Regions from separate parts of the Citrobacter sp. LST-B2 genome, predicted to be linked through region 2. Evidence: predicted binding sites of a transcription regulator. Region 2 holds the regulator's gene; the other holds the start of a gene.

Region 1 (4,428 bases), 1.1 Mb from region 2:
TCTGGGCCGTCTGGCTAAAGAAGACCCGTCATTCCGTGTATGGACTGACGAAGAATCTAACCAGACCATTATCGCCGGTATGGGTGAACTGCACCTCGACATCATCGTTGACCGTATGAAGCGTGAATTCAACGTTGAAGCGAACGTCGGTAAACCTCAGGTTGCTTACCGCGAAGCGATTCGTGCGAAAGTTACCGATATCGAAGGTAAACACGCCAAGCAGTCTGGTGGTCGCGGTCAGTATGGTCATGTTGTTATCGACATGTACCCGCTGGAGCCGGGTTCTAACCCGAAAGGCTACGAGTTCATCAACGACATTAAAGGTGGTGTAATCCCTGGCGAATACATCCCTGCCGTTGATAAAGGTATCCAGGAGCAGCTGAAAGCCGGTCCGCTGGCAGGTTACCCGGTTGTTGATATGGGTGTTCGTCTGCACTTCGGTTCTTACCATGACGTTGACTCCTCTGAACTGGCGTTTAAACTGGCTGCGTCTATTGCCTTTAAAGAAGGCTTTAAGAAAGCTAAACCAGTTCTGCTTGAGCCAATCATGAAGGTTGAGGTAGAAACGCCGGAAGAAAACACCGGTGATGTTATCGGTGACTTGAGCCGTCGTCGCGGTATGCTGCGCGGTCAGGAATCCGAAGTCACTGGCGTTAAGATCCACGCTGAAGTTCCGCTGTCTGAAATGTTCGGATATGCAACTCAGCTGCGTTCTCTGACCAAAGGTCGCGCATCATACACTATGGAATTCCTGAAGTATGATGATGCACCGAACAACGTTGCTCAGGCCGTAATCGAAGCCCGTGGTAAATAATCCACAGGATTAAAACCTAAGTCCCGTGCTCTCTCCACAAGGGGAGAGCGCTATAGTAAGGAATATAGCCGTGTCTAAAGAAAAATTTGAACGTACAAAACCGCACGTTAACGTCGGCACCATCGGCCACGTTGACCACGGTAAAACTACCCTGACTGCTGCAATCACTACCGTACTGGCTAAAACCTACGGCGGTGCTGCTCGCGCATTCGATCAGATCGATAACGCGCCGGAAGAAAAAGCTCGTGGTATCACCATCAACACTTCTCACGTTGAATATGACACCCCGACTCGCCACTACGCACACGTAGACTGCCCGGGCCACGCCGACTATGTTAAAAACATGATCACCGGTGCTGCGCAGATGGACGGCGCGATCCTGGTTGTTGCTGCGACTGACGGCCCGATGCCGCAGACTCGTGAGCACATCCTGCTGGGTCGTCAGGTAGGCGTTCCGTACATCATCGTGTTCCTGAACAAATGCGACATGGTTGATGACGAAGAGCTGCTGGAACTGGTAGAAATGGAAGTTCGTGAACTTCTGTCTCAGTACGATTTCCCGGGCGACGACACCCCGATCGTTCGTGGTTCTGCTCTGAAAGCGCTGGAAGGCGACGCAGAGTGGGAAGCGAAAATCATCGAACTGGCTGGCTTCCTGGATTCTTACATCCCGGAACCAGAGCGTGCGATTGACAAGCCGTTCCTGCTGCCGATCGAAGACGTATTCTCCATCTCCGGTCGTGGTACCGTTGTTACCGGTCGTGTAGAACGCGGTATCATCAAAGTGGGCGAAGAAGTTGAAATCGTTGGTATCAAAGAGACTGCCAAGTCTACCTGTACTGGCGTTGAAATGTTCCGCAAACTGCTGGACGAAGGCCGTGCGGGTGAGAACGTTGGTGTTCTGCTGCGTGGTATCAAACGTGAAGAAATCGAACGTGGTCAGGTACTGGCTAAGCCGGGCACCATCAAGCCGCACACGATGTTCGAATCCGAAGTGTACATCCTGTCCAAAGACGAAGGCGGCCGTCATACTCCGTTCTTCAAAGGCTACCGTCCGCAGTTCTACTTCCGTACAACTGACGTGACTGGCACCATCGAACTGCCGGAAGGCGTTGAGATGGTAATGCCGGGCGACAACATCAAAATGGTTGTTACCCTGATCCACCCGATCGCGATGGACGACGGTCTGCGTTTCGCAATCCGTGAAGGCGGCCGTACTGTAGGTGCGGGCGTTGTTGCTAAAGTAATGAGCTAATAATTACTCATTAGTTCTGCACTTAAAAAGGGCGCTTCGGCGCCCTTTTTGCTGCCCGTTATTTGTCTTGTCACATTTCTTCGCAATTTTAACTCCGCTCCCGTTACGCAGAGATAATTGTGCTATTGTAATTATAACTATTCTCATTTACACTTTGCGCAGAAATTGAACGGGAGCGATCATGTACGTTTGTTTGTGTAATGGTGTAAGTGATAAAAAAATTCGCCAGGCGGTACGTCAGTTTCATCCTCAATCCTTCCAGCAGTTACGCAAGTTTATTCCTGTGGGAAATCAATGCGGTAAATGCGTTCGTGCGGCACGCGAAGTCATGCAGGATGAATTAATGCAAATGCCAGAATTTAAAGAGATCGCCTGAGTCACACTCTTTTTTTTGACATCCCTGTAGCCCCATCTATGCTCTGGAGAGTGGAAGCGGAGGGACAATAAAATGAAAGGTGATGTTAAAATCATAAATTATCTCAATAAACTATTGGGAAATGAGCTTGTCGCGATCAACCAGTATTTTCTCCATGCACGTATGTTCAAAAATTGGGGCCTGACTCGCCTCAATGAGATCGAGTACCATGAATCCATCGATGAAATGAAACACGCGGATAAATATATTGAGCGTATTTTGTTTCTGGAAGGGATCCCGAACCTACAGGATCTCGGCAAATTGGGGATTGGCGAAGATGTCGAAGAGATGCTGCAGTCCGATCTTCGGTTAGAGCTCGAAGGGGCGAAAAACTTACGTGAAGCTATCGCCTATGCCGATACCGTTCATGATTATGTCAGCCGGGATATGATGATCGAAATCCTTGCGGATGAAGAAGGACATATCGACTGGCTGGAGACAGAACTGGATCTCATCTCGAAAATTGGCCTGCAAAATTATCTGCAGTCGCAAATCAAAGTGACCAGCTAATCGCCCCTGAGGTGAGACGACAATATCCGGTGATGAAACCCGCAGCTGCCAGAAATGGCCCAAAAGGCAGCGGGTTTTTTAATGCCGATTTTCCATGCACTATCCCCACAACCACGATACCGAAACACCCCAGTAGCGCCGCCCAAAAGACTAATGAAGGCAAAAACATCCACCCATGCCAGGCACCTAGTGCGGCAAGGAATTTCACATCACCATAGCCGAGTCCTTCTCGCTTACGAAGCAGCCAATAACTCCAGTAGATAAAGGCAAAGCTGGCGTAACCCGCGACGGCGCCCCATACGGCATCGGCAAGTTGTGTCGGGATGATGCACAGGTGAAAGATGAATCCACCCCACAGCAACGGGCAGGTAAACCGGTCCGGCAGTCGTCTGCTGCGCATATCGCAGAAACTCAGAGTCAAAGACAATGCGGTATACAGCAGCAGAAAGGGTAGGGCAGCAGACATCGTGTCATCCTCCATCAACCATGGCGTTACTTTAAAGAAGGTTGATAAGGGAGCAAGGCGCTATTATGGGTATTGCGGGATGCTTTCCAGTAAATCCGCTGTGTTTCTTTCACAACATACAATCCCGGAACCCTGTTCGCATTACGCGCGAAGTGTTTAATATCTACGCGACACTTGCTTCAGACTGATATTTGCGTATAATGCGCGGGCTTGTCTTAATTGACGGCAGGTTCGATCTGAACCTCGGATAGCCGATTTGGCTGTCTAACAATGCTCCCAATCGGGGAGCTACGTAAGAACGGTTACACTCTCCCATCAATCGTAATGGGTCTGAGGAGTAATCATTTTCGTTTATAAAATAATTGGAGCTCTGGTCTCATGCAGAACCAAAGAATCCGTATCCGCCTTAAAGCGTTTGATCATCGTCTGATCGATCAATCAACCGCGGAAATCGTCGAGACTGCTAAGCGCACTGGTGCGCAAGTCCGTGGTCCGATCCCGCTGCCGACCCGCAAAGAGCGTTTCACCGTTCTGATCTCTCCGCACGTCAACAAAGACGCGCGTGATCAGTACGAGATTCGTACTCACAAGCGTCTGGTTGACATCGTTGAGCCAACTGAAAAAACCGTTGATGCTCTGATGCGTCTGGACCTGGCTGCCGGTGTAGACGTGCAGATCAGCCTGGGTTAATCAGGTCATCGAGCGATTGAGAGGTTGATACAATGATTGGTTTAGTCGGTAAAAAAGTGGGTATGACCCGCATCTTCACTGAAGATGGCGTATCTATCCCAGTAACCGTAATCGAAGTTGAAGCAAACCGCGTTACTCAGGTTAAAGATCTGGCTAGCGATGGCTATCGTGCTATTCAGGTTACCACGGGTGCTAAAAAAGCTAACCGTGTAACCAAGCCGGAAGCTGGTCACTTTGCTAAAGCTGGCGTAGAAGCTGGCCGCGGCCTGTGGGAGTTC
Region 2 (4,428 bases):
TTAGTGGCTATCGATATCGCCCCGGTGGACTATCATGTCCGCCGCCACGACGAAATTTTCGCGGCTATCAACGCGGTGACGGCATCAGCGGCAAAAACTCGCCAGCAGGCGGCAGCGGTCATGCGCGAACATCTTAATGAAGAAGGCGTGATTCAATTTTTGCTGAAATCGTATGTTGACGGCGAGTGGCGCTTCAACGTGCCGGTACTGTGGGAACAATATCCGCATATCGTCGGCTGGGAGACAATTCCCGCCTGGAATCATCCGGCGCTGTTTATCCCCGGCGGCAACTCCCCATACGTCACCGAGGCGTATCGCGACGATTTACTGGCACAGTTTCCGCAAGCACGTGCGCATGTGATTGCCGGGGCCGGTCACTGGGTGCATGCCGAAAAACCGGAGGCGGTGTTGCGCGCCATCCGTCGTTATCTTAATGAAACAGCTAACTGATTAAAAACTCAGCGTCCGTGCGCGATTACGCGTGTGAACGTTGGCGCGCCTCATTCGCTGATGTATGATGGCGCGCTATCCATCCGGGCAGAGGCCTGGCTGATTGTTTCCCCGAAGTCACCAATATCATGGCCAAAGAACAAACGGACCGTACGACACTAGATCTGTTCGCGCACGAGCGTCGCCCGGGACGACCGAAAACCAATCCGCTTTCACGCGATGAACAGCTGCGCATTAATAAGCGTAATCAACTCAAACGCGACAAAGTTCGCGGTCTTAAGCGTGTCGAACTCAAACTCAACGCAGAAGCTGTTGACGCGTTGAATGAGCTGGCGGAATCCCGAGAGATGAGCCGCAGTGAACTGATCGAAGAGATATTGATGGCCCAACTGGCAACGCTACGCGGCCAGGATCTCGCCTGAAATTATCCTCTCTCCCACTTTCGTGTAGCATGGAGTGCACTCGTATGCGTTTGCTATTTCCGCATACCTGACTGTTCTGCTATGATTGCCCTTATCTGTGGGCAATTCGCCACCACCATTTCAATAAGTTTCAAGAGGTTACTTTACTCATGGCAATCACTGGCATCTTTTTCGGCAGCGACACCGGGAATACCGAAAATATCGCAAAAATGATTCAAAAACAGCTTGGTAAAGACGTTGCCGATGTGCATGACATTGCAAAAAGCAGCAAGGAAGATCTCGAAAGTTATGACATTCTGCTGCTTGGCATCCCAACCTGGTACTACGGTGAAGCGCAGTGCGACTGGGACGACTTCTTCCCTACCCTCGAAGACATCGATTTTAACGGCAAACTGGTCGCACTGTTCGGCTGTGGCGATCAGGAAGATTATGCAGAATACTTCTGCGACGCGTTAGGCACAATCCGCGATATCATTGAGCCGCGCGGTGCAACCATCGTGGGTCACTGGCCGACCGCTGGCTATCATTTTGAAGCCTCCAAAGGTCTGGCGGATGATAACCATTTTGTCGGTCTGGCGATTGACGAAGACCGTCAGCCGGAACTGACCGCCGAGCGCGTGGAAAAATGGGTGAAGCAGATCTCTGAAGAATTGCACCTTGATGAGATCATCAACGCCTGATGTACGGCGGCGCAGACAAGGTTTGCGCCGCATCAATAGACAGAACCAATCAAAATAATTGCTACAAATTTGTAACTTTCTTGCCCATCCCTGTACAATGTGCGGGAGTTTTTAGGTGGCGCTCTCATTTCCAGGCAATACCGACTATTTATTAACATTTGCCAGAGGCTTGCAGTTTTCATTTAGACACGGCAGTCCTATAATGAAACGCATTATCCCGAGTGCAATTTCTGTCACTTCTTGTATGAAGTGAATCGTTTAGCAACAGGACAGATTCCGCATGACTGACAACAATACCGCATTAAAGAAGGCTGGCCTGAAAGTAACGCTTCCACGTTTAAAGATTCTGGAAGTTCTTCAGGGACCGGATAACCATCACGTCAGTGCGGAAGATTTATACAAACGGCTGATCGACATGGGTGAAGAAATTGGTCTGGCGACCGTGTATCGCGTGCTGAACCAGTTTGATGACGCCGGTATCGTAACCCGCCACAATTTTGAAGGCGGCAAATCCGTTTTCGAGCTGACCCAGCAGCATCATCACGATCACCTGATTTGCCTTGATTGCGGCAAAGTGATCGAATTTAGCGATGAGTCTATTGAAGCGCGCCAGCGTGAGATCGCGTCGAAGCATGGCATTCGTCTGACGAACCATAGCCTCTACCTCTATGGCCACTGCGCTGAAGGCGATTGCCGCGAAAACGAACACGCGCATGACGCGAAATAATCTGCATTATTCTGAAAAGCCAACCTGCCGGTTGGCTTTTTTTATGCCTGCCATTCCCTACTCAGCGCTTTCTTCTGCCTGCATGTTGCTTTAATGTAAAATATCTTACCCTGCTTCGTCCGGAGAATCGAAATGGAACTTCGCCAGCTACGTTACTTTGTCCGTATTGTAGAAACCGGCAGTATGGGCAGCGCGGCGCTCGATCTCGACATCGGCGTGTCCGCCCTGAGCCAGCAGATGACGCGGCTGGAAAACGAACTCGCGATCCGCCTGTTGCAGCGAACCACGCGCGGCGTCACGCCCACTAACGCTGGTCTGGCCTTTTACTCGCAGGCACAACTGGCGCTACGCCACGCCGATGATGCGATCCTGGCCGCTCGCGAGGCGCGTCTTTCGGGACACGTCAGCGTCGGCATGGCCCCCAGCACCGCCTCCATCCTGGGAATACCGTTTATTCATGCCATGCGGGAACATTACGCCGACGTTCGCCTGCACGTGGTGGAAAGCCTGTCGGGTAATCTGGAACGGATGATCAACACGCGCCAGATTGATCTGGCGGTCGTGTTTCAAAAAGAGAAGATCCTGCGCTGGAGCGCCAGACCGGTTCTTGAGGAGCGCCTGTTTCTGATTGGCACACACGAGCTGCTGGTGGATATTCCGGATGACACCATAACGCCTGCTCAACTGGCGAATATTCCCCTGATCATGCCAAGCCAGGGACACGGCCTGCGTGGCAGACTGGAAGCCATCTGTCAGGAACACGGACTGAAGGTCGATATTGCCACGGAAATTGACGGCCTGACGTTACTGATGCGCGCCGTTGGCAGCGGACTCGGCGCCACGCTGCAACCCGGTGCAGCCATTTCGCATCTTGAGAGGGAAGCGCTAAGAGTGATCGGCGTCCATAATCCTGTCCTCAGCCGCCCCAATTTTCTGGTCAGTCTGTCGGACGATGAACTCACCCCTGCCGGTCTTGCAGCCCGCGTAATACTCACAAAAGTCATGCGTGAACTCGTTGAAACCGGTCATTGGCCGGGCGCAACCCTTTACGCTCCCTAAACCCCTCTTTAGCTATTCGTCATAGCGCCCATACAATCAGCACGTATACATTTCAATTACAAATTTAACAAATAGTTAAATGGTAATGGAGTAGACGATGGTTGATGTACTGGTGATTGGCGGTGGTAATGCCGCGTTATGTGCCGCCTTAACCGCCCGTGAGGCAGGAGCTTCCGTGCTGCTGTTAGAGGCTGCGCCCCGGGAATGGCGCGGCGGGAATTCCCAACACACGCGCAATTTACGCTGTATGCACGATGCGCCACAGGATGTGCTGGTCGAGAGTTATCCCGAAGAGGAGTTCTGGCAGGATCTCTGGCGTGTCACCGAAGGCAATACCAATGAAGCGTTGGCGCGACTGGTGATCCGGACCTCTTCCCAGTGTCGCGACTGGATGCGTCAGCACGGCGTTAATTTTCAGCCTCCGCTCTCTGGCGCGCTGCACGTGGCGCGTACCAATGCCTTCTTCATGGGCGGCGGTAAAGCCCTCGTGAACGCCTATTACCGCAGCGCAGAAAAGCTGGGGGTACAGATTCGCTACAACACGCCGGTACAGGCACTTGAATTGCGCAACGGCGAATTCATCGCAGCCCTGGCAGGTCACGAGCGCATTGAGGCGAAAGCCTGCGTACTCGCCGCCGGTGGATTTGAATCCAACCGCGAATGGCTGCGCGACGCCTGGGGAGAGAACGCTCGTGGCGAATGGCCAGCCGATAACTTCCTCATTCGCGGCACCCGCTTTAATCAGGGCGTCTTGCTCAAGTTTATGATCGATGCCGGTGCTGACATTATCGGCGATCCGTCTCAGTCCCACTGTGTAGCGATTGATGCCCGGGCCCCGTTGTACGACGGCGGCATTTGTACCCGCGTGGATTGCGTCTCACTGGGTGTGGTAGTCAACCGGGACGCGGAGCGCTTTTACGATGAAGGCGAAGATTTCTGGCCGAAACGCTATGCCATCTGGGGGCGTCTGGTTGCCCACCAACCGGGGCAGATTGGCTACTCCATTATCGACAGCAAAGCGATCGGTCACTTTATGCCGCCGGTTTTCCCCGGCGCACAGGCCAATACGCTGAGTGAACTGGCCCGCCAG

The links. The regulator Fur, encoded in region 2, represses iron uptake genes when iron is present. The targets are predictions, from matches to a motif close to ATAATAATGAGAACNACTATCAA.
Region 1: the regulator Fur is predicted to act here: its motif matches at 2,194-2,216, upstream of bfd (bacterioferritin-associated ferredoxin).

What each region holds. Positions count from the first base shown of each region.
Region 1 covers NZ_CP192598.1:449,030-453,457, forward strand. The annotation lists gene fusA (elongation factor G) at 1-814, shown strand, start outside; gene tuf (elongation factor Tu) at 885-2,069, shown strand; gene bfd (bacterioferritin-associated ferredoxin) at 2,251-2,445, shown strand; gene bfr (bacterioferritin) at 2,518-2,994, shown strand; gene ACQ0PY_RS02095 (prepilin peptidase) at 2,978-3,460, opposite strand; gene rpsJ (30S ribosomal protein S10) at 3,839-4,150, shown strand; gene rplC (50S ribosomal protein L3) at 4,183-4,428, shown strand, end outside.
Region 2 covers NZ_CP192598.1:1,560,557-1,564,984, reverse strand. The annotation lists gene ybfF (esterase) at 1-450, shown strand, start outside; gene ybfE (LexA regulated protein) at 579-872, shown strand; gene fldA (flavodoxin FldA) at 1,022-1,552, shown strand; gene fur (ferric iron uptake transcriptional regulator) at 1,833-2,279, shown strand; gene tcuR (tricarballylate utilization LysR family transcriptional regulator TcuR) at 2,412-3,338, shown strand; gene tcuA (FAD-dependent tricarballylate dehydrogenase TcuA) at 3,436-4,428, shown strand, end outside.